DNA from 2 places in the Arthrobacter sp. BE255 genome. Region 2 is predicted to be linked to the other one. Evidence: riboswitches for the same ligand, from Rfam matches in the RefSeq annotation. Region 2 holds a riboswitch; the other holds the start of a gene.
What was found. A riboswitch is a leader RNA that binds a small molecule or an ion and turns the genes downstream of it on or off. The one in region 2 is predicted to bind cyclic di-AMP.

Region 1: linked by a shared signal. The riboswitch ahead of J2X42_RS16860 (NlpC/P60 family protein) and the one ahead of J2X42_RS07015 (LysM domain-containing protein) in region 2 are both predicted to bind cyclic di-AMP.

What each region holds. Positions count from the first base shown of each region.
Region 1 covers NZ_JAVDWK010000010.1:137,558-149,592, reverse strand. Annotated here, with positions in the region: gene J2X42_RS16865 (M23 family metallopeptidase) at 1-761, shown strand, start outside; cyclic di-AMP (ydaO/yuaA leader) riboswitch at 909-1,071, shown strand; gene J2X42_RS16860 (NlpC/P60 family protein) at 1,142-1,801, shown strand; gene J2X42_RS16855 (NlpC/P60 family protein) at 1,935-2,681, shown strand; gene J2X42_RS16850 (HNH endonuclease) at 2,920-3,420, shown strand; gene J2X42_RS16845 (NTP transferase domain-containing protein) at 3,452-4,090, shown strand; gene J2X42_RS16840 (DUF6457 domain-containing protein) at 4,106-4,399, shown strand; gene J2X42_RS16835 (molybdopterin molybdotransferase MoeA) at 4,396-5,787, shown strand; gene fdhD (formate dehydrogenase accessory sulfurtransferase FdhD) at 5,912-6,802, shown strand; gene J2X42_RS16825 (glycoside hydrolase family 38 C-terminal domain-containing protein) at 6,917-9,949, shown strand; gene J2X42_RS16820 (LLM class flavin-dependent oxidoreductase) at 10,032-11,132, shown strand; gene J2X42_RS16815 (hypothetical protein) at 11,308-12,035, opposite strand, start outside.
Region 2 covers NZ_JAVDWK010000003.1:144,089-156,123, reverse strand. Annotated here, with positions in the region: gene J2X42_RS07075 (SulP family inorganic anion transporter) at 1-657, shown strand, start outside; gene J2X42_RS07070 (thioesterase family protein) at 682-1,485, opposite strand; gene J2X42_RS07065 (endonuclease/exonuclease/phosphatase family protein) at 1,644-2,321, shown strand; gene J2X42_RS07060 (NUDIX domain-containing protein) at 2,346-2,909, opposite strand; gene J2X42_RS07055 (DUF1918 domain-containing protein) at 2,960-3,148, opposite strand; gene J2X42_RS07050 (class I SAM-dependent methyltransferase) at 3,256-4,011, opposite strand; gene J2X42_RS07045 (metallophosphoesterase) at 4,031-4,537, shown strand; gene J2X42_RS07040 (DUF1810 domain-containing protein) at 4,571-5,011, opposite strand; gene J2X42_RS07035 (DNA alkylation repair protein) at 5,027-5,551, opposite strand; gene J2X42_RS07030 (TraR/DksA C4-type zinc finger protein) at 5,555-5,917, opposite strand; gene J2X42_RS07025 (cupin domain-containing protein) at 6,069-6,455, shown strand; gene J2X42_RS07020 (lytic transglycosylase domain-containing protein) at 6,484-7,761, opposite strand; cyclic di-AMP (ydaO/yuaA leader) riboswitch at 8,182-8,383, shown strand; gene J2X42_RS07015 (LysM domain-containing protein) at 8,387-9,235, shown strand; gene J2X42_RS07010 (protein adenylyltransferase SelO family protein) at 9,305-10,768, opposite strand; gene J2X42_RS07005 (dienelactone hydrolase family protein) at 11,149-12,035, opposite strand, start outside.

The DNA of each region.
Region 1 (12,035 bases), on a different contig from region 2:
CCGCAGCAGTGGCCGCGGACAGGCCCCGGGATCCACAGCGCGATGCGCGCCGCCGCCGGGGCCCCTTCCGGCAGATCACCGATTTCGCGGCCGCCAGCGGCGTTGGCCAAAAGGCAGGCATTGCCCTTGCCGCCACCGGCCTGGTGCTCACTGTCACGGTGCCGGCCACCAGCCCCGTGCTGGCCACTCCCGACGCCGGCCAGCAGGCGTCGGCTGTTTCCGCAGCTCCGCAGCCTGAAATCTCCGCCGAAGCAGCCGCAAGAATCGACTTCAGCCGCTCCTCCGTGGTCACCCAGGGCGATCCCGACGGCAAGCTCAAGCAGCTCCTGAGCGCCCAGTCCGCGGGCTCGATCACCAGGGCCGCATCCGCAGGCAGCCTGGGCGCCCCGCTGGCCAGCCTCGTCACCGCTTCGCCGTTCGGCTACCGCGTCAGCCCCATCACCGGCGGCACCGGCGACTTCCACCGCGGCCAGGACTACGTGGCCCAGTGCGGCACCTCTGTCCTGGCAGCAGCCAGCGGCACCGTGACTTTCGCCGGATGGCACCAGTACGGCGGCGGCAACCGCGTGGTGGTGGATCACGGCAACGGCCTTGAAACCACGTACAACCACCTCTCGTCGTTCAACGTCAAGGTTGGCCAGACGGTCAGCCGCGGCGACGTGGTGGCGCTCAGCGGCACCACGGGAGCCTCCACCGGCTGCCACCTCCACTTCGAGGTCCAGGTCAACGGTGAAGTCGTTGACCCCACCGGCTGGCTCTAGCCAAATGATGGCAAGCTCTCACATTCGCGTGACATCCCGTGACCTGAATGTGACATTCGATCTGAACTCCTGTAACGTCTAACGTGCGTCAACTTTTCCGAAGTTGACGTTCTTGAGTGGATTGCCTAGCTCTGCCACCGCTCAAGGTCCGTTCGCATGACATCGTCTGGCAGGGGCGGGGGAACCAATTTTGGTCTTCGAAGTCTGAAGGCCTTGGGGTTAAGTCGCAAAGCTTCCTAGGAAGCGGCGTGGCCGGGTGAACTCCCATCCGAATCCGACAGCTCACCTCGTAGGCATTGGGAGAGGCTACCTTCGTGTCTTCACGCCATAATTCCGCGCGTCACCGCGCGCAAACGGTTCGCACCAACCCTTTGGGCCCCGTGTCCAAGGCTGTCAGTGCGAATGCCGGGACCGTAGGTCGCCAGGCTGCTGTCATCGCAGCTGCATCAGGTCTGATCCTGAGCATGGGGCTTCCGGCCAACGCGGCGGACACCACCGCCGGCGTATCCGCATCCACCGAGTCCGGCTCGCAGACTGCCCTTGCCGTCACCGCTGCCCCCACGGCCACCGTCTCCTTCGAGCGTCCCGTGGTCAAGACCACGCCGGCCCCGAAGGTCGAAACGGTCCGTGCGCAGTCCACTGACACGGAACGGACTTCCGAGGCAACGGCCACCAAAGCCAGCAAGCTGACGGACGCCGTATCCTCTGCGGCCGCATCCGGCCTGGCAGCCATCGCCTACACCGGCATCGGCCACCCCTACGTCTGGGGCGGCACCTCTCCCAGCGGCTGGGACTGCTCCGGATTCACCCAGTGGGTCTACGCCCAGGCCGGCATCAGCATTCCGCGTGTCAACGCCTGGACGGCCATGACGCCCACCGCAACACCCTCTCCCGGTGACCTCGTTGTACAGAATGGCGGCGCGCACGTAGGCATCTACGTTGGCAACGGCATGATGATCAGCGCCCTGAACCCGTCACAGGGAACGCTGCTGCACTCCGTGGCCTCCACCGGCGGCGGATCCTTCTACACCATGAAGTAGAAGAACCCTTCCCCGCTAGAACACTTTTCGCTAAATCCCCGTTCGGGGTGTGCCGGCGTACCCCCAAGATGCCGGCGCACCCACAGCCCTTGGCCTGCCTGCGCGGTCCTAAGGAAAACGAAAGAGAGAAATAATGACTACACGTGCAACTGTTGCACGGCACCGCGCGGAGGTCACCAAGACCAACTCGCTGGCTGTCATTGCCAAGGCCGTCGGCGACAACGCCGGTGGCATGGGTCGCCAGGCCGCGGTTATCGCTGCTGCCTCCGGCCTGGTCCTGACCAGTGGTATCGCAGCCAACGCTGCAGACACCAACGTCCAGCGTGAATCCGCCTCCGCTTCCAACCTTGAGGTTGAGGTTTCCGCTCCGGCCGTCATCTCGGCCGCTTCCACCATTGCCATCTCCTACGAGAAGCCCGCCGTGACCACCACGCCGGCTCCCGTCGTGGAAGCACCCGAGCCCGTAGCTGAGGCTCCGGCTCCCGCAGCCCAGGCTGTTGCCACCGTCAAGGTAGCCGCAGCCGTAGCACCGAAGGCCCCGGTTGCTGCCAGCAGCAAGGGCCAGGCCATCCTGTCCGCAGCCTACGCGCAGCTCGGCGTTATGCAGGACTGCACCATGCTGGTGACGAACTCCCTGGCTGCCGTGGGTATCAACTTCCACGACTGGCCCGCCGGCTACCTGTCCCTGGGACAGACCGTGAGCGCCGCCGAGGCCCAGCCCGGCGACCTGATCTACTACGCCGACGGCGGCGCTGGCGTTGCCCACATCGCTGTCTACGCCGGCAACGGCCAGGCAGTGCACGGCGGCTACAACGGCAACCAGACCGTTGTTTTCAGCGCCAACGTAGGCTCCGGCCCGGTTTTCATCCGCGTCCGCTAATCTCCACGGCAACGCTTCGCAAGGACCCCCGCCCTACGGCGGGGGTCCTCTGCTTTAACGGCTTCTTCGCCGTCACGACCCCGGCAGCGGACCGTCGACACGGGCACACCCCAAAACCGCGGATTAGTTGATCCCGGCTTTCTTTGTTTACTCTTGTGGTGTCGATCCATAGCCCGGACATGCCGGGGGCAGCCGGCCCTCGCGCCCCTGACGGGTGCGGCCGTGAAGAGGTACGTGCATGCGCACTCTCGTTCTGAATGCTGGATATGAACCGCTGGCGGTAATCACCTTCCGCCGGGCGCTGGTCCTTGTGCTCACAGGGAAGGCAAGCGTTGTAGCGGAAGGCGAGGACCCTGTAGTGGGGCCGCAGGAGATTCTGGGCCGCCCGTCCGTGATCCTCCTGAACCGCTACATCCGCCCCCGATACAACCAGTCCACTGCCGTGAGCCGCCGGGGAGTGCTGCGCCGGGACGGGCACAGGTGTGCATACTGCGGCAAAGCGGCGCACACCATTGACCATGTCCAGCCCAAGTCCCGCGGCGGCGCCGATTCCTGGGAAAACCTGGTCGCTGCATGCCTGCGCTGCAACAACGTCAAAGGTGACCACACACCGGGGGAGATGGGCTGGAAGCTCCGTTTCATCCCGGAACCACCGCACGGCACCATCTGGCAGATCAAGGAACTGGAAAAGCCCACGCCCGCGTGGGACCCCTTCCTCCTGCCTGAAAAAGCTGCCTGACCAGTTCCTCCCGGCCCGCTAGGCTGGGATTGTGCTTTCTGATGCCTTCGAATTCGACGCCGTCGTCCTGGCGGGTGGCCGCTCGTCGCGGCTGGGTGGCGTGCCCAAGCAGGCGCTGACGTACGACGGCGCCACCCTCCTGCAGCGGTCCCTGGCCGCGGCGGCAGGCGCGCGTTCGGCCGTGGTGGTGGGCCCGGACCCGGGCCGGTTGCCCGGTGGAGTGATCACCTGCCGGGAGGAACCGCCGTTTGCCGGACCGGCGTCGGCAATTGCCGCGGGGCTGGGCGCGCTCGGTGGAACGGACGGGCCGCGTCCGCCCTTCACCCTGCTGCTGGCCTGCGACATGCCGAACGTGGGTGCTGCGGTCCAGACCCTTCGTCTGGCCCTTCGGCCCGGCGACGGCGCCATGGCCGTCTCGCCGGACGGACACCGCCAGCCCCTCGTGGGTTTTTACAGCACTGCGGCACTGCAGCGTTCGGTGCAGGACCTGGTCTCGCGCGGTGCCTTAATGAACGGCTCTGTGTCCGCTCTCCTTGCTAGGCTGGACGTGCAGCTTGTCACCGTCCCGGCGGGCTCCACTGATGACGTGGATACCTGGGATGATGCCGCCGCGCTTGGAGTGGCCGGCCGGGACCATGACCAGGTTCCGGACCTGCGTGGCCGCAGTTGAATTGGGAGGCAGTCAGTGAAGAGCCAGGATGAGACGCTGGAAGAATGGTGCAGGGCGCTCCTTCAGGCCTACGAGCTCGAAGACGTCCAGGTAGACGTTAACGCCATCCTTTCGCTTGCCGGAGTGGCTGCGCATTCGGTGGTGCGGCCGGCCGCGCCGCTGACCACATTTATTGCGGGCTTTGCCGCAGGACTTGCCTCAGGCTCGGGCCGTGCCACGGACGCCGCGTCCATGTCGGCGGCCATGGACGTGGCCCGCACCCTGGCCGCGGACTACGATTCTGCCTCCGCCGGGACCCCCGGCGAATGACGGCTGCCCCCGGCGACAACGACGACGCACCCAAGCAGGACACGCAGGACGAACCCGCCAGGCACCTCGCCCATACCTGGGAGGAAGCCCGCCAGGCTGCCTTCGGCTGTGCCGCGCCGATACCGGCCGGGCGGGTCCCGTTGCAGCAGGCCCTTGGCCGGACCCTTGCCGGGGACATCACCGCGCTCCAGGACATGCCGCACTACGCCTCGTCCGCCATGGACGGCTGGGCGGTTAACGGCACCGGCCCCTGGATCCTGGCCGAGACCGGCCAGCGGCTGGCGCCGCATGAGGCCAGCCCCATCGTCACCGGCGGGCTGATACCAGCCGGGGCCAAAGCTGTACTCCGCAGCGAGAGCGCGGTCCTGGGCAAGGACGACGACGGGCTGCCGGTCCTGATGGTCGGCGGCGGCGCACGCCCCGGCGAACCGAAGAACGGCCAGCACATCAGGAAAGCCGGCGAGGAAGCGTCCATGGGCGACATCCTGGTCAAGGCAGGAGCCACCCTCAACCCGGCGCACCTCGCAGTGGCTGCCCTGGCCGGCCACGATGACCTGCTGGTGGAGGGCAAACCGGTGGTGAAACTGCTGCTGACCGGATCCGAGGTGGTGACCCACGGGATGCCGGCGCCCGGGCAGGTCCGTGACACATTCGGCCCCCAGCTGGCCGCCGTCGTCGACATGCTGGGCGGCATCCCCGCCGGGCAGGAAAAGATCGGCGACTCCTACGAGGAATGGCTCGCAGCCCTGGAAGACGTGGCCGAGCCCGGCGGCGAGGTTCCCGCCGTCCCGCCTGCCGACGTCGTCATCACCACCGGCGGCACCGGCCGCTCCGGAACCGACCACCTTCGCCAGGCCGTCGCCGACCTGGGCGGCCGGCTGGTCATTGACGGGATCGCCATGCGTCCGGGCCACCCGGCCGTCCTCGCGGAACTGCCGGACGGCCGGTTTGTCCTCGGGCTGCCCGGCAACCCGCTGGCCGCCATGATGGCACTGTCCACAGTGGGTGCCCCGTTGCTCGCGGCCCTCGGGCACGGGTCCATGCCGGCGGTCCAGGAAATGCCCTCCGGAACCACCATCGAGCCGGATCCCGGACGGACCCGGCTGATGCCGTTCCGGCTGCTCTACGGCATGGCATCGCCGGCCCAGCACACCGGCCCCGGCATGATGCGGGGGCTGGCATCGGCCGACGGCGTGATGGTGGTGCCTCCCCACGGAGTGCAGCTCGGTGAAACAGTCCAGGCCTTCGCCCTGCCCTGGGGTCCGCCGCTCGCCACCCCCGCACCACCCGGCACCAAAGCCAAAACCCCTGCGCGGGCTGCCCGGAAGGCAGGATCCAAGCCCGCGGCACCGGCAGGCCCTGTGGACTGGAGTGCGCTCCTGGGCTGACCGTGGCGTGGCTGGCTTAGTGCCCCTGCCCTTGCAATGATGGACTCATGAACAGGCTCCCTGCCCACCGCCGGCACGTACGGAACACGCTGCAGGGCTTCCGCTCCCAACCCAAGGAACAGCCATGGGCCGCGTAACGCAGCGCCGCAAGGTCCACCGCTACGTGCTGGACGGGTCACCCCAGGCCCTCGAGTTCCCCGTGCGGCACCGTGAGGACACCCTCGCCGTGGAGGAACCCCTGGAAATCCGGCTGGGCTCCCTCTCCTTTTCGGTCACGATGCGCACTCCCGGCGACGACTTTGACCTCGTGGCCGGATTCCTGGTGTCCGAAGGCATCATTTGGACCCCCGAACAGCTGGTGTCCCTGCGGTTCTGTGCCGGTGAGGACGAAAACGGCGTGCAGACGTTCAACGTCGTGGAGGCCCAGCTGCGCCCCGACGTCGAGGTCCCCACCATAGGCCGGAATGTCTATACCTCAAGCTCGTGCGGAATCTGCGGCACTGATTCGATCGAGGCGGTCCGGAAATCGTCGCACTACAGCCCCGCAGCTGACCCGGTCTCGGTGCCGGCAGCCATTCTCGCGTCGCTGCCTGACCGCCTTCGCGAGGCCCAGGCGGTCTTTGACGTCACCGGGGGAGTACATGCTGCCGGACTGTTCAGGATAGGTGACGACGGCGGCGTGGAGCTTTTGTGCCTCCGCGAGGATGTGGGCCGGCACAACGCCGTGGACAAGGTGGTGGGCTGGGCACTGCGGGAGCGGATGCTTCCGCTGTCCGGCCTGGTGCTCCAGGTCTCCGGGCGGGCGTCCTTCGAGCTGGTGCAGAAGGCTGCGCTGGCCGGCATCCCCGTACTGGCCGCCGTCAGTGCACCCTCCAGCCTCGCCGTGGAGCTCGCGGAGGCGAGCGGACTGACCCTGGCGGGATTCAGCCGTGGGACAAGCCTGAACGTTTATGCCGGGCAGCACAGGATTACTGTGCCTGCTCCGGCTGGGAATCCGGCGCAGGTCCGGGGATAAAAAACTGGTATGGAACCGGGCCCGCGGAGGCTTGGTTATTACGCTACTAAGCAGTAGATTTTATCCATCGAATGGACACTTTGATCCAGTTTCAAGCGTTAAAGAGGGCTTACATTGCATGACGACCGACGGATCACGGAAGTCCGCCTGGACCGTTTCGTCCGCGAACGGATCATCCCCGCTGTCTACACACGCAGCGTCCCACTGACCCTGAGCAGCTGGGATGTGCCGGACGAACCGGTGACCGTGATGGAGGCCCTGCGGCACGACTTTGTGCCCCAGGAGCCGGCTGCCGCCTGGGGCAAGCCCTGGGGAACCAAATGGCTGAGGCTGCAGGGGGACGTCCCGGAATCCTGGGGCACCGACCCAGACACCGCAGTGGAAATCGTGGTGGACCTTGGCTTCACCAACGAGACCCCGGGCTTCCAGTGCGAGGGGATCGCGTGGCGCCCGGACGGCACCATCATCAAGGCCATCTCGCCGCGGAACCAGTACATCCCGCTGAAGCTGCTGGGCAGCGGCATGGCCGTGGACTTCTACGTCGAGGCAGCAGCCAACCCCGACGTCGCCCAGGGCTGGACGTTCGCCGCCACCCCGTATGGTGACAAGGCCACGGCCGGAACGGCACCCCAGTACCGGCTGGGCAGCATCGCCATCGCGGAACTCAACCAGACAGTGTGGGAGCTCCAGCAGGATATCTGGACCCTTGCCGGGCTGATGCATGAGCTCCCGATGGAGCAGCCCCGGCGCCACGAAATCCTCCGCGCGCTCGAGCGGATGATGGACGCCATGGACCCGGACGACATCGCCGGCACCGCCGCCGCCGGGCGCCGGGTGCTGGCGGAGGTACTGTCCAGGCCGGCCTACGCCTCCGCGCACCAGCTAGTGGCCACCGGCCACGCCCACATCGACTCCGCCTGGCTCTGGCCGGTGCGCGAAACCATCCGCAAGTGCGCCAGGACTTTCTCCAACGTGGTGGCCCTGATGGATGAGGACCCCGGCTTTGTGTTCTCCTGTTCCTCGGCCCAGCAGCTGGCCTGGATGAAGGAGTTCTATCCGGAGCTGTTCGGCCGCATCCGGGAGAAGGTCAAAGCCGGACAGTTTGTGCCGGTGGGCGGCATGTGGGTGGAATCAGACACCAACATGCCCGGCGGTGAAGCCATGGCCCGGCAGTTCGTAGAGGGCAAGGGATTTTTCCTCAACGAGTTCGGCGTCGAGTGCCGCGAGGCCTGGCTGCCGGACTCCTTCGGCTATTCCGCCGCCCTGCCGCAGATCGTAAAGTCGGCCGGCAGCCGCTGGTTCCTCACGCAGAAAATCTCCTGGAACCAGGTCAACCGGATGCCGCACCACACCTTCAACTGGGAAGGGATCGACGGCACCCGGCTCTTCACGCATTTCCCGCCCGTGGACACGTACAACTCCGAACTCAGCGGCCGGGAGCTGGCGCACGCCGAACGCAACTACCGCGACCACGGGCGCGGCACTACCTCGCTGGTCCCGTTCGGTTATGGCGACGGCGGTGGCGGACCTACCCGCGAGATGCTGGCTGCCGCACACCGCACTGAAGACCTGGAAGGATCGCCCAAAGTCCGGGTGGGGTCCGCCGAAAGCTTTTTCACCCAGGCTGAAGAAGAGTACACCGCCCTGCCGGTGTGGGTGGGCGAAATGTACCTGGAACTCCACCGCGGGACCTACACCAGCCAGGCCCAGACCAAACGCGGCAACCGCCGCAGCGAGCACCTGCTCCGCGAGGCCGAACTCTGGTGTGCCACCGCAACCGTCCGCACCGGCGGGTCCTTCGCCTACCCGGCGGCAGAGCTCAAGCGGCTCTGGCGCCTGGTCCTGCTCCAGCAGTTCCACGACATCCTGCCGGGCAGCTCCATCGCATGGGTCCACCAGGACGCCGAACGGAATTACGCCGCCATCAGCGCGGGCCTTGAAACCCTCATCGCGCAGGCCTCGGCCGCCCTGCTCGGTGAGGGCACGCAGGAGTTCCTGCTCAACGCAGCGCCGCACACCCGCGACGGCGTCCCAGCGCTGGGTGCCGCCATCCGGCAGCCAGCCGGACAGCCCGTCAATGCATTGGAGCAGGACGGCGGATATGTGCTGGACAACGGCGTGATCCGTGCCGTCCTGGATGCTGACGGACTCATCGTGTCCCTCTCGGATTACGCCAGCGGACGCGAAGCCATAGCGCCCGGCCAGCGCGGCAACCTGCTGGAGCTCCACCGGGACACACCCAACGAATGGGACGCGTGGGACATTGACGAGTTCTACCGCCGCAACGTCACCGCACTGAGCCAGGCGCAGGCGGTGCGCCTGGAGACTGACGGCCCGTCCGCCGTCGTGGTTGTGGAGCGCCTGGCCGGTTCGTCGCCGCTGACACAGCGGATCACGCTGGCACCAGGCAGTGACTCGTTGGCCATCACCACGTCGGTCGACTGGCAGGAGAGCGAAAAGCTCCTCAAGCTGGGCTTCGCTCTGGACGTCCGGGCGGACCGGTCAGCCGCTGAGACACAGTTCGGCCACGTCTTCCGCCCCACCCACGTCAACACCTCGTGGGAAGCCGCCAAGTTTGAAATCTGCGCCCACCGCTGGATCCATGTCGCCGAACCGGGCTACGGCGTGGCCGTGTCCAACTCGTCCACATACGGGCACGACGTCACCAGGAACATCCGGGAGGACGACGGCGGGACCACCACCACCGTCCGGCTCTCGCTCCTGCGGGCCCCCAAATTCCCTGACCCCACCGCCGACCGCGGGCACCACGAGCTGACGGTCACCATCCGCCCCGGCGCCGGCATCGCCGAAGCCGTGGAGGAGGGGTACCGCACCAACCTGGCGCCGCGGATCGTGCGGGGGGCCAACCCGGCGGAACCGCTGTTCACAATCGGCAACACGGCGCTGGTCATCGAGGCCGTGAAGCTTGCCGAGGACGGCTCGGGAGATGTTGTTGTCCGGCTCTACGAATCCCTGGGCCAGCGTTCGGCCGGGCACATTAAGGCCAACTTCCCGGTCCGGGACGTCTACGCCACGGACCTGCTGGAACGGCCCGCCGAAGCTCCCGGAGTCACACAGGACGAACAGGGCCAGGCCGGGCTGTCCCTGCGTCCGTTCCAGCTGGTCACGCTGAGGTTCGTCCGCTGACACCAGGGCCTTCCGTGCACGGGCCCGCTGAGATTCCCGCCCTTCCGGGAATATGCATATGCATCTATTGCTTGGATAGGGCATGGAACTAGGAATCTTCAGCTTCGGGGACATCCACCGGGATCCCGTGCGCGGCACCACGGTGTCACCGGAACAGAACACCCAGGACCTCCTGGAGCGTGCCCGGCTCGCGGACCAGGTGGGACTGCACTACTTCGGGGTGGGCGAGCACCACCGCGCTGACTACTCCGTCACGTCGCCTGCAACCGTGTTGGCGGCTGCGGCGGCGCAGACCCGGCAGATCAAGGTGGGCAGCGCGGTCACCGTCCTCAGCACAGAGGACCCGGTCCGGGTGTTCCAGCAGTTCGCCACCATCGACCTCATCAGCCAGGGACGTGCGGAGCTGACGGCCGGGCGGGGCAGCTTCATTGAGTCCTACCCGCTGTTCGGCGCCCGCCTGGAGGATTACGACGCCCTCTACGAGGAGAAGCTGGAGCTGCTGCTCCGGCTCAACGCCCGGGAGCGGATTACCTGGAGCGGCGAGTTCCGTTCCGGGCTGGATGATGCCCTGATCCTGCCGCGTCCGTTCCCGGCGGCGGACGGCAGCCGCGAACTGGATATCTGGATCGCCACCGGCGGCACGCCGCAGTCGACCGTGCGTGCCGCGGCCCTGGGCAAGAACGTGATGTACGCGCTGCTGGGCGGATCCTTGCGGAACTTCGAGCGCCATGCCGCGCTGTACCGGCAGACCGCCGTCGAACATGGATTCGGTGCCGCAGGGCTAAAAGTGGGCGTCAGTGCCCCGGGGCTGGTCCTGCGGGACGCGGCGTCAGGAACGGGCCGGGCGAAGGAGGCCTTCCGGCCGTACTGGATGGACAGCATGCGCCGGATCTCGGCGGAGCGGGGATTTCCCACCCCCAGCGGTGTCACGTACAACATGGAGGCGGCGCCCGGCGGGGCGTTGTTCGTGGGCAACCCGGAGGAGGTTGCCGAAAAGATCGTCAGGATGCATGGGCACATGCAGCACGACCGGCAGATTTTCCAGCTGGACCTGTCCTCGGTGCCGCAGGAAACGGTCCTCGAAGCCATTGAATTGCTGGGCACCGAGGTGCTTCCCCTGGTGCAGCAGGAGCTGGGGTCCGGGGTTGCAACAGAAGCCCGGGCCGGCCAAAAGACGCCTTAAAACAGGCTGAGTGGGGGCGGTCCCCAACGGCCGCCACCACTCATCCCCCCAATGTGTGCAAAGGACCCTGAGGCGCAACGTCACAGAATTTATCCCCGTTCGTAGACGCCCCGCGCCTCGCCTTCACACATTCATGATTGTTTCACATTCTAATGATTTTGTGAATTTACGGAGGTTACTTTTCAGTAAAAGTCCCAGGCTTCGCCGCGCTGCGGCCGTAGCGGACCCTGGCCGCCCAGATGAGCGCCAGTCCCACAACGAAGCAAAGCACCGCGGTGTAGTTGACCACGAACTTTGCCGGCCCCCAGCTGGGGGGAGCTGCGGGGAAGAACAATGTCAGGGCAATGGCCACCGCACCCACGGCGAGCAGGAACGCTGCACTGCGGATTGCCACCGGGAGCGAACTGCGGAGGGCACGCACCATGGCCGGCAGCAGCACCAGGGAGACATACGCGGGGTACGCCCTGCCGGCCGCACCGTAGTATTCCACCAGCATGGCGTCAACGCCGCCCTTGATGGAGATTTGTGCCAACCCCGAAGACGAACCGCGTGTGTCGATCAGGATGAACACGCCAACAACGGCGAGTGAGACCAAGGCAAGGACCGCCATCCCAGTGCGGCCGGTCAGCAGCCGGTAGCCATCCGTGGCGCCGAAACCGCGGGTGACACGGATGCCGACGCAAAAGATGGCGGCGAAGATAACAAAGCGCAGGATGAGGTTTGCCAGGTTGAAGCCGCCCAGTGCCTGGTCAATGGTGACGTAGGGCGCTTCGATGCTGAGGAGGATGGCCACGGTCATCAGTGCAAAGATCCAGAACAGGGTCCGGTTCTCTCCCCGCACTGCGCTGGGAACCCGGGCAACGGCAATCAGGCCGCAAATGGCCAGGGTGGACCACTGAAGGA
Region 2 (12,035 bases):
GTCGCCATTCCGGGGCTGACGGCTTTCCTTCCCACGGCTACCCTCGCCGCCGTGGTGATCGTGGCGGCGGCATCGCTGGTTGACGTCAAAACTCTGGTCCGGCTCATCAGGACGAGCCGGACGGAGGCCCTCCTCCTCATCGTCGCGTTCCTCGGGGTCGCCTTTATTGGCGTCCTGGAAGGAATCGTGGTCGCAATCGGCCTCTCTCTGATGGCCTTCGTAAGGCGCGCCTGGGATCCCTACCGCACGGAGCTCGCCAGCGTGGAGGGCGTTCCGGGCTACCACGACCTGGATCGGCATCCCGGCGGCCGGCGAGTGGAGGGGCTTGTGATTGCACGCTTCGACGCGCCGCTGTTTTTTGCGAACGGCGAGGTATTCGCAGACCATATTCGCAGCCTCGTGGACGCTGCCCCCTGGCCTGTGAAGTGGGTCATCGTCGCAGCCGAGCCCATTACCGATCTCGACACAACGGCGCTGGATGAGGTGGTCCAGCTCGACGACGAACTGGCCCGGGACGGCACCAGCCTGGTCTTTGCCGAGCTGAAGGGGCCCATCAAGGACCGGCTGGTCCGGTTCGGCGCCAGTGCACGGTTCACGCCGGACCATTTCTTCCCCACCATCGACTCTGCCGTGCGCGCGTACAAAGAGGCCGCGTAGCAGCCGCGAAGTCTTACAGCAACGTCAGGACTTCCGCAGTGTCAGGATCTGCTCGGCGCGGCCGAAGGGGCCGGCAAGGTCGTGCAGCACCGTGGACGTGAGGCCAATTCCGTCCGCCCCGAACGACACCGCATTGTCCAGTCCCAGCCATTCACCTTCAGGCCGCCGGTACATATGGATCTGCAGGTCGAGGTTCGGGAAGGCGTAGCTGTCCTTCCCCGGCGGGACGCGAGCCGCGATCCCGTTGGCCGTATCCACCAGCCCCATCAGGCGGGCCAGGTCGCCGCTGTCGGCCGCGTCGGTCAACGGATGCCCGGTCCGCAGCCAGACGGTGCCGGCGCCCGGGCGGTGGCCCTCGGCCACCCGCATCTCCAGGGACCGGATATACCCGCCCGGCCAGACGCTGGCGCCGTCGTACGGCTTGCATTCGTCCGGCGCAGGAATGGCGGTGTCCTCGACAGCTGCGACCGCGCTGGTGTCGCTGGTGATCATGCGCCAGGCGGTGGCGCGGATGGCTACCCGGCCATTGGCGATGAGCTCTGCCTGGAGCAGCTCGATGGTCCTGCCTGGCCGGAGCGTGGTGGTCTCGATATGGAATTCGCCGCCGGGAATCAGTCCCAGGATCTCGTAGCTGAGCCGGGCCATCCGCATGTCCGCCCGGGGCGCGTGCCGTTCAAGGCTGTCCGCCATGAGCCCGGAGGCCGGGGCCATGTGCTGCTCATGCTCGTTCCATGCCCCCTGGGCGTGGATAGTGGAGCGGAAACGGCCGCCGCCCAACGCCTGGTAGTAAAAGTTGCCGGCGGCAAGTTCGGGCAGATCTCTGGTCAACGTTGGCCCTTCCCGTGGTTCTGGGTGAATCGCCACTAACTCTATCGGTTCGCTCAGGACGCTTTGCCCTGACGCGGCGAAATGTTGGCGCCTGCGGCGTGCGATCAAAGTAGACTCAGGAACTGGTCCTGTCAGCAACCCTCGAAAAGAGGTGTCCGATGCGCGTCATTAGCTACAACCTCCGGAAGCACAAGGCGAGCGGAGAACTCCTGGCCCTCGCCCGGAATTTTGAGATCGATGCGCTGTGCCTCCAGGAGGTGGATTCGGCCGATCTGCCGGAAACCCTCGGGCCGCTGCACCTGGCAGACTCCACCAAAGGCAACAGGCTGGGTCTGGCCATCTACTACCGGAGCAGCCGCTTCACGGCTGTGAACACCCAATCGTTCGCGCTCAAGAAGTCCATGCATGACCGGGTGCTGGCGCCTGCCCACGAACGCCTGATCGGCACCCGGGTGGTGGACAACGAAACCCAGCACGAACTGGTCATCGGCTCCTTCCATGCCTCACCGCTCACCGCGTCCAACTCCCTGCGCCGGACGCAGATCCACGCCGCCCACGCCGAGCTGCTGAGCATGGGCAGCGGCCTGATGACGCTGATGGTGGGTGACTTCAACTACCCGTTCTTCACCAAGAACCTGCACGCACACATGAAGGACTCGGGCTACGCCCTGACCCTCAGCGACCGGCGCACCTACACCCGCTACAAGGTCTTCAAGGGCCACTTCGATTTCGCAACGTCCCTGGGCCTGGACATTGAAAGTGTGGAAACCCTGCCGCGCGGCAAGTCAGACCACCTCCCCATCCTGATTACCGCGGAATACGGCCAGGATACCTGAGGGCCGTTTCCCCGGCAGGCGCAGCTAACGGCGCGCGTCGGCCAGCGACAGCATGCGGGTCCGCAGTCCGGGCCAGGCGGCGGCAAACCCGGGGTGAAGTTCCCTGGCGTCGACGTCGGCCAGGGGCACCCACAGCAGTTCGATGCTTTCGGGGTCGCTGATCACCGGCTCAAAGGGATCAGTGACCAGCAGGACCACCGTGGTGTAGGACCAGTAGCCGAAGTCCAGGACCGAGGTGAACAGGACACTGACGCTCCCGCCCGGCACCGCGGCCTCTTCATGGGCCTCCCGAAGCGCGCCGGTGACCGCGTCCTCCCCCTGGTGCAGGGCTCCGCCGGGGAGCCCCCAGGTTCCGCCGTTGTGGCTCCACTCCGCGCGGTGCTGCAGGAGCACACCCCTGTCCGGATCATAGGCGAGCACTCCGGCTGCGCCGAACCTGCCCCAGAAACGCCCGCGGTCCCCGTCCACCCAGGCATCGCCCGGATCCCGCGGGCCCGTCCTGGCAGGAGGGTGCTGAAGGTAGGGGTTTTGCGCGGGCCGGCTTGAACTCCCGGCGTCGGCCTGCGTGGCAGTCACGGAATGATCCATGGCTCCAGTCTGACAGGTGCCCCGCCGGCGGCGCGCACTATATGACGGCCTCAGCCGTGCGTCTTGTCGACGGCGAAATCACCGCCGGGATACATGACGGTCTCGTGGCCGTCGTCAAAGCGGACAAGGTACGGCGGGTGGCCTTCCTGTCCTTTCACTTCCAGGATCACCCCGTGCCGGTCGGTTGAACCGACGGTCCTTCCCCTGACGATGATCCTGTCACCCTGCGCTGCCTCCATGGCAACCACCTCCCAGCCCCAGAGTACGACTCAACGGCAGGCGGCAACAGGGTGCCGTTGAGCAGAGCCGTCCGGCGCGTATGTCGGGCGATGTTTGGCCTGCCGGCCTACACTTCGGTGAGCCGGTACACGGACACGTGGCTGCGGGAATCTGCGGTGAATCCGCTCCGGTCCCAGTCCGCCCACCTTGATTCCAGCTCAAACCCGGCCAGCCGGGCCATCAGGTCGAGTTCGCTGGGCCAGATGTACCGGTGGGGTGTCCGCCCGATCCGCGCCTCCCGCCCATCCGCCAGGTCCGGGCCGAATTGCACGTGGTGGGAGATGACATGCTGGTGCAGCACGTCATAGGTATCCACCAGGAGGTACCCGGGCCGGCTCACCTCCACGGTTCCGCCGTGTCCGGGTGGCAGGGACCGCAGTTGCGGCACCCACAGTTCCACCACAAAGCGCCCGCCAGGTGCGAGGTGACGGGCAGCGTTCTGGAAACACCGGACCTGTCCGTCCTGCGTCAGGAGGTTGGCGATGGTGTTGAACACCAGGAACGCCAGCGAAAAGTTCTCCCCCGCCACGGCCTCGGACATGTCACCCTGAACGACGGGAATGCGGTCCTCTCCCACCTTCTCCCGCAGCCGGGAGATCATCGCGTGGGACAGTTCAATGCCGCTGACCTGGATCCCGGCCTCGGAGAGGGGGATGGCGACACGGCCGGTGCCAATCGCGAACTCGACCGCCGGACCGCCGCCCGCGAGCTCCGAGAGTACCTCTACGGTGGGCGCCAGTACCTCGGGAGAGAACATTCCTTCGCCGGGCGTGTCGTACTGCTGCGCGGCTTCGTGGTCCCAGAGCTGTTGCTGGTTGATCATCCCGCTACTATTGCACCCTATGCCGCTGCGCCTGCTTTTCGTCTCCGATACCCACGTCCCGAACCGCGCCCGTGACCTGCCCGCACAGGTTTGGGCCGCCGTCGAAAGCGCCGACGTGGTGCTTCATGCCGGCGACTGGGTGACGGCGGAACTGCTGGACGAATTCGAACGGAGAAGCCGGCGGCTCGTGGGTGTCTACGGCAACAATGACGGTCCGGAACTGCGCCAGCGGCTCCCGGAGACCGTGCATGTCACGCTGGAGGGCGTACGGTTCGCCATCGTGCATGAAACCGGACCGGCCAAAGGACGCGGCGAACGGGCGGAGGCGCTCTATCCCGACGCCGACGTGCTGGTTTTCGGGCACAGCCACATTCCGTGGGACACCACCACGCCGGGCGGACTGCGCCTGCTCAATCCCGGCTCACCAACGGACCGCCGGCGCCAGCCTGTCTGCACGTATATGGAAGCCGTTGTTGACGCCGGCCTGCTGCAGCGGGTGGAGCTGGTGGAGGTCCGGAAGGACTGATTCCGCACGCGCCCGCCGCCGTCGTCGAACGTTTCAGTCCCTGGCCGCCGCGAGCAGCGAGTCAGTGGCCGGATCCGGCTGGCCGTCAAAGAAGTCTGCCAGCACTGTTTTGAAGATCGTCTCCCCCGGCGCGGCACGGAGGAACAAGGTCATGGAGGACTGGAGCTTCCTGGCATCGATGCCGCCCAGGATGTCGACGGCGGGCTGGCCGGCGTGGGTTTCGATGGCTGCTGCGGACTCGAGCAGCCGAGGCCCCAGGACGTCATGCTTGAGGTAGGCCTGGGCTTCTGCCAGCGTGCTGATGGCGTACCTGACGGACGTCGGGCTGCTGCCAAGCCCGGCTATCTGCGGGAAGATGAACCACATCCAGTGGCCGGTCTTCCGGCCGAGCTGCAGTTCAGCAAGGGCCTGGCCGTACGTGCCGCCGCTGTCCTGGGCGTCAACAAACCGTTCCAGGTGGTAGGGGTCGCTCATGTCCGTCTCCTTCGTTCAGGTGTTGCCTGCTATTTCCGCGGTCAGGGATGCCGCCCGGCGGATCGAATCGTCCGGGTCAAGGCGCCAACGGGTAATCACGACGTCGGCGCGCTGCCGGTCCTGTCCCTCGAGCACCCTCAGCAGCGGAACCACAACGTCGCTGACCAGCGGGTCCACCAGCTCACGGGTGTGCGCGGACCTGATGAAGCCCTCGAGCCTGGTCAGGTCGGTGTGCCGCAGGAGGCCAACACGGGATTGCAGCAGCACAACGGCGGCGAGGCGGCGTTCATACACCGGCCTCCTGCCGGGATGCGGCTGGCCCCAGAGCAAGGATGCCAGGGCCGTCACGTCGTCGTGGGTGAGGTCCTTGAACTTCCTGCCGGCGTCGCGGACGGTCCCGCGCACGGCTCCTACGGATGACCCGTAGGAACCCATGGCGCCGCCCACCCGTGACTCCACATCGTCTGCCCGGTACCAGGCGCCTTCGTTCTGCAGGGTGGTGTCGATGAAGGCCGCCGCGTCCAGCACTGTCTGGTTCACGGCTTACCGCCCGCCGCGGCCGGCGGAGGCGTGCTCAATGCAATACGGCGTCCAGGGCCGGGCCTCCAGGCGGCCTTCGGCAATGGGCCGGCCGCATACGCTGCAGGCGCCGTAGCTGCCGTCCGAGATCCGCTGCAGTGCCGCTTCAACCTGGGCCAGCCCGGAGCTGCTCTGGTTGAGCAGGGCCGATGCCTGGGACAGCTCAAAGGCTATGGTGGCGCCCTCGGGGTCGTGCTCGTCGTCGACGTTGGAGTCCAGGCGCGCCGCGCTGGCTGACGAGATGTCCGCCCGGAGCGCCGGAAGCAGGGCAAGTTTGCGGGCCCGCTCTTCCTCCAGGAGGATCCGGAACCGCTCAAAGTCAGCCATGGGAAAAGCCTAACGCCGCCGATGCTGCGGGGGACTCGACAAGCCGGACGCAACGGAGGATGCTGGCACTCGTAAGCGCCTCAGATGCCGTCTGGCGGCCAGGGACAGACAGCTGACGGACACCACATTCCGCAGAGAAAGCCCGCGTGCCATGCCGACAAATGTTGTTACCCAGCTGGCAGTCAAGTCGCACAATTCACCGGACGAAAAACGCCGTCCGGACAAGACCGAAGTGGACGTCGTCAACCTGGGCGATTACACCGTTGGTCGGTTCACTTTCGAGCCCGGCTGGCGCTGGTCCGACTGCATCAAGCCCGTGGTCCACACCGAGTCATGCCAGGTGAACCACATCGGCTACTGCGTTTCCGGTGCGCTCTCGGTGGAAACCACCGACGGAAACAGCATCAGCATCTCCGCCGGCGACTCCTACACCATTCCGCCCGGCCATGACGCTTGGGTGGACGGCGACCAGGCCTTCGTCGGAATTGAGTTTGTCAGCGCCGCGGAATTCGCCAAACCGACGCAAGACTCCGCCTAGCCCGGGGTCTGGCCCCTGCGGGCAACGGTCAGTACCAGTTGTACTGGACCGAATGGCTCCAGGCTCCGCACGGTGACCCGTAGCGGTCCTTGATGTAGCCAAGGCCCCACTCGATCTGTGTCCTGTAGCTGGTGAGCCAGTCGCTGCCTGCGCTGGCGTACTTCCCTGCGGGCAGGGCCTGGGCAATGCCGTACGCACCGGAGTAGGGGTTGGTGGCTGTGGTCAGCCAGTTGGATTCCTTTGTCCACAGCTGCGCCAGGCACGGGAACTGGTCCTGGCCCCAGCCGTAGGCGGACAACCGGCCGGAGGCGTAGCTCTTGGCGCCGGCTGGATCATTGACCGCACCGCCCGGAACTATGGGCACGACGACAGGTGGCGGCGTCGGCGTCGGACTCGGCGTAGGAGCCGGGGCGGGCGCCGCCGGTGCAGCTGGCGCGGCCGGTGCCGGGTTCACGGGTTTTTGCGCGGCGGCGAGGGCCGCAGCTTTGGCTGCTGCCTCAGCCTGTTGGCGTGCCTGCTCCTGCGCAGCGGCGCGCTTGGCAGCCTGCGCCGCTTCGTAGGCGGCCAGGGCGGCCTGGCCCTGCCGGAACTCGCCCTCGACCGCGGCGGTGGTGTCTTTGAGCGACGCCAGCTGGGCCGTCAGTTCCTGGCCGTGTTCCTGCTGCTCCGCAATCTGCCGTGACATGGCCTGCTGGGCGGCCTGGGCGGCGTCGAGCTTGTCCTTCGCTTCCCCTGACAGGCGCCCGCGTTCTGCCCTCGCTGCCTGCTCCTGCTCCGACAGGGCGCTGGAGACCCGTTCGGCGGCTGCGGATTTGTTGACCAGGGCTGCTGTCTTGTCGCTGACTATCTGGACGATGTTGAGGCCCTGGATGCTGTTGGTCTGGACGGCGTCGAGGGCAACGAAGAATCCCATGTTGGTGCCGCCGGTCTTGTACGACTGCGCTGCCAGCGCACCGATTTCCCTTTTGTACTGTCCAAGTTCGGCCGTTGCGCGTGCTGTCTGGGCGGTGAGGACATCCACCTTGGCACTGGCCGCCTGAAGTGCTGCTTCAGCGACGGCGTACTCGGCGGCGGAGGTGACGGCCGCGCTGCCGAGCGCTTCGGCCTGTGCCTGCAGCCCGCCCAGCAGATCGTTGATCCTGGTGACCTCTGCGGCCTTGCCGGCCTCGCTTTGCTTGGCGTTCTGCACGTCCTGCCAGGAGGGGTAACCGCCGGGCGGGGCGTCGTCGTCGGCGTAGGAAGGAAGCAGGGCAGCCGACCCCATCAGGGCAACGGCCAGCACGCCCGCGATGGCGGGCAGCCTCATTCTGTGAGCAAACCGGGACATAGTTGGTGAGCTTACCGGGCAAAACGCCCGGTCAGCCGTTCCTGGCCCAACATTGTTACCCAGCGGAGATCCCGGGTCGCCGTCCGCCAGTCCGGTGTATCAGGGCATCATCAAAAGAGGTCCTGCAGGCCAGCACGAGATCGCCTTTATCACACCTTCATCGAATTGTTGCGTCACAAACCCGCGGATACCCGATTTTCTTGTGAATCAGGACGCGCTTGGTGAACTCTTTTCGGCATATAGGGAATGCCACCCTGACCTGCGGCGCTAGTCTCCCGAGGCGCAGGAACGGGTGCACGAACCGGACGGACTTCCGCCCTACATTCCGTTACCGGAATGTGACATTCCAATCCGTCGCTGGTTATGGTCGTGCAGTGCCCCGGCTCAAGCCGGGACATTCCCGCCAGTATGCCGAGCCCTGCCACTGACCCGGGACCCCAGCGCATTCCACTGGCAGGGACGGGGGAACCACGTTTCCACGGCTTCTTTCGAAGCCTTGGGGTTAAGTCGGTATCGCTCCGTCCCGTGCGGAGCCGTAACCGGCCGGGTGTCTCCGACCCGAACCCGACAGCTCACCCCGCAGGCATGGGAGAGGCGATCACCCGTGTCAAAGAACCTTAATGCCGTACGCCATCGTGCGAACCTTGTCCGCCCCACCGCCCTCGTCGGCCCGTCCGCAACGGGCACAGCCCGCGCACTGGCGTTCGGCCGGCCTGCACTTGCTGCCGTTGCCGCATCCGCCCTGCTTTTCAGCGTGGGAACCCCCGCACAGGCCGGCGTCCACGGACCCGACAGTTCCGGGACCGTCAATGTTCAGGGCCAGACCAGCGCTCCGGCCGCAGCTCCCGTAGCTGCTCCCGCGGCGGCCCCTGCCCCGGCAGCCGCGGCCACCGTCTACACCGTGGTGTCCGGCGACACCCTGGGCGCTATTTCCGCCGCCTACGGCGTGGCCCTCAGCGACGTCCTGTCGGTCAACGGCCTGACGATGACCACCATCATCTACCCCGGCGACCAGATCCAGATCCCGGGTGCCGGCTACACCGCACCGGCTCCCGTGGCCAAGGCAGCAGCGGCCCCCACCGCTCCGGCCAACACCGGCGTCAAGCTGGCCTCCACCTCCGCCCCCGTGGCGCAGGCTCCGTCCGGCTCGCTCGGCGCGGCCATCCTGGCCTCCGCTTACTCCCAGCTCGGCATCCAGCAGGACTGCACCGCCATGGTGGAGAAGGCCCTGCGCTCGGTAGGCAAGAGTGTGGGAGACCTGGCGCCAACCCAGTTCTTCGCGTACGGCTCCGTGGTGGGTACTCCTGCCGCTGGTGACCTGGTCATCACGGCCGGCCATGTGGGCGTCTACGCCGGAAACGGCCAGGTTGTCAGCGGCGGCGTGGACGGCTACAAGACCGAAGTCCACTCACTCAGCTGGCTGGCCGGAGCGTCCTTCGTCCGCGTAGCGTGATCCGGCCGTGCACGACGGCGGCGGGCGGCACCCAGCCGCGCGCCGCCGTCGTCCATCCCTTGTGTTCGCTCAGGTCCCGCAGAAGGTCCGGTAATTCCCGAAGTCAACCGGCGCGGGACCGGCGTAGCGTTCCAGGCCGGGACGCTCGGTGTATGGGTTCGCCAGGACGTCCACCAGGCGGCGGAACGGGTCCAGGTCGCCTGCAGTAGCGGCGGCCAGAGCCTCCTCCACCAGGTGGTTCCTGGGAATGTAGGCGGGGTTCACCCGATCCATCAAGCCTGTGTCCGGTGCCAGGGCAAGCCATCGTTTGGCCCATGCATCGAATGCTGCCGGGTCCGCGAACATGGCCCGGACAGTGTCAGGCGTGCCCCGGGCTGCCGAGCCGAGGCTCCGGAAGAACGAGGTGTAATCAATCTGTCCTTCCTCAAGCAGTGCCAGCAAGTCGTTCACCAGTAGGGATACTGCGTCGTCGTCCGGTTCCGCGGCCAGCCCAAGCTTGGATGTCATCCCGGCGGACCAGGCCGCGCTGTACAGCTTCCGGAACCCGCCCAGGGACTCCACTGCGAGCGCAACCGCCTGTTCCTGGTCCTCATGGAGCAGGGGCAGAAGGGCCTCGGCCAGCCGGGTGAGGTTCCATTCTGCAATGTGCGGCTGGTTCGCGTAGGCGTAGCGTCCGCCCGCGTCGATGGAGCTGTAGACCGCACCGGGGTTGAAGGCATCCATGAACGCGCAGGGTCCGTAGTCGATGGTTTCGCCTGAAATGGTCATGTTGTCCGTATTCATCACCCCGTGGACGAAGCCCACGAGCATCCACTGGGCCACCAGCGACGCCTGGGCGGCGATAACGGCATCGAACAACGCCAGATAGGGCTGCCCGGCCTGCGCGGCGTCCGGATGGTGGCGGCTGATCGCGTGGTCGGCCAGGCGCCGGAGGAGTTCGGTGTCACCATTGACGCGGGCGAACTGGAAGCTGCCCACGCGCAGGTGGCTGCTCGCAACGCGGGTGAGCACAGCCCCGGGAAGCATGGTTTCGCGGCGGACGGGGCGTCCTGTGGCCACAACGGCGAGTGACCGCGTCGTGGGGATGCCCATGGCGTGCATGGCTTCACTGACAATGTATTCGCGCAGCATCGGACCGACGACGGCCAGGCCGTCACCGGCGCGGGCGAAAGGCGTACGGCCGGAGCCTTTGAGATGGACATCGCGCAGTCGCCCGTGGACGTCGGTGACCTCGCCGAGCAGCAGTGCGCGACCGTCGCCCAGCAGCGGCGAGTACCCGCCAAACTGATGACCGGCGTAGGCCTGGGCTACCGGGGTGGCGCCTTCCGGGATCCTGTTGCCGATCAGCATCAGCGTCCCCTCGGGCGTCCGCAGGGACGACGGATCCAGGCCCAGTTCACTGGCCAAGGCTTCATTCAGGACGAGGAGCTCCGGTGCCGGCGCTTCCTCCGCCTGCCACGGAACAGCAAGCTCCTCGAATTCCCGGGCGAAGCGGCCGTCAAAGGTGAGCGTTGCTGGGGTTGTGGTGCTCATGTTTCAAGACTACCCGTGCCGGCGGCGGCACCGGCGGCGTAAAATTTCGGTACCGGTTCATCACTGCCCCGGGCAGTGACGGTCATGGAAAGGTCGCGGTCGCCATGGTCAGGAATCCCTTCGGGCATCATCAGCAGGAAGACAAACGGTCGGCTGATTCAGCTCACCGAAGCCATCGGTCCTGGCTGAAACGGGAGGACGCAGGGTTTGAGCACGGGCGGAGCAGCCTGTTCTTCCTGGCCCATGACCTTCCCCAGCCTCCCACCGTGACGTGCATCCAGGGACACGAAATTCCGGACGGGCAAACCACGTGCGATCACGGGCATCCCATCGGATAACGCCCGTTTGCCCGGTACAGCAGCGTCCTTGCGTGTGACCCCTCAGACGTGCTGCTTGAACCACGCCAGGGTGTCGTTCCAGGCCGCCGTGGCCTGAGCCTCGTTGTAGCGCCCGCCGGTGTCGTTGTGGAATGCGTGGTCCACGCCCGGGTACACCGTCAGCTGGTGCGTCACGCTGCTGGCCGCCAGGGCGTCCTTCAGTGCCGGCATGGCCCCGGTGATCCGCTGGTCCAGCTCCGCGTAGACACCGAAGACGGCCGCCTTGATGGCCGGGACCTTGTTGAGGTCCGGCGCCGGGCCGTAGAACGCGGCAGTTGCCTTTAGCCCCCTCAGCTCCGTCGCCGCCTGCCAGGTGATCCCGCCGCCGAAGCAGTACCCGTTCATGGCGATCCGGGCCGGGTCCACAAAGTCCTGCGCCGCCAGGTAGTCGAAGGCGGCAGCGAAATCGGCCACATGCCGTGGGGCGCCCGCACGGGTCAGGGCCCCCGGAACGGCATCGGCATCCAAGGCCGCCGTCCCGCCTTCCCTGCTCAGGAGGTCCAGAGCCAGCGCGCTGTATCCGGCTGTGGCGAAACGCCGTGCCACATCCTGGATATGAGGGGTGACCCCCCGGTTCTCATGGCAGACCAGCACCGCCGGACCAGCCGCTCCCCCGCCCGGCCGGGCAAGGTAGCCGCTGATCCCGGTGCCGCTGGAGGGGAACGTGACCATCGACGTCGTCAGTCCCGCCGCGCCCTCGGGAACGGACAGGGGACTCTTGGCACCAGGGACTGCACCGGCGGCCGCGGTGCCGTTGCCCGCCGTCGACAACGACGGGGCAGGCGTGGGCATGGGGTCGCCGCTGCGCGGGACTTCTTCGGGGGTGCACCCGACAAGAAGCATCGCGGCCGAGGTGGCGGCCATGCTTCCGGTGATGAATGCGACGCGCC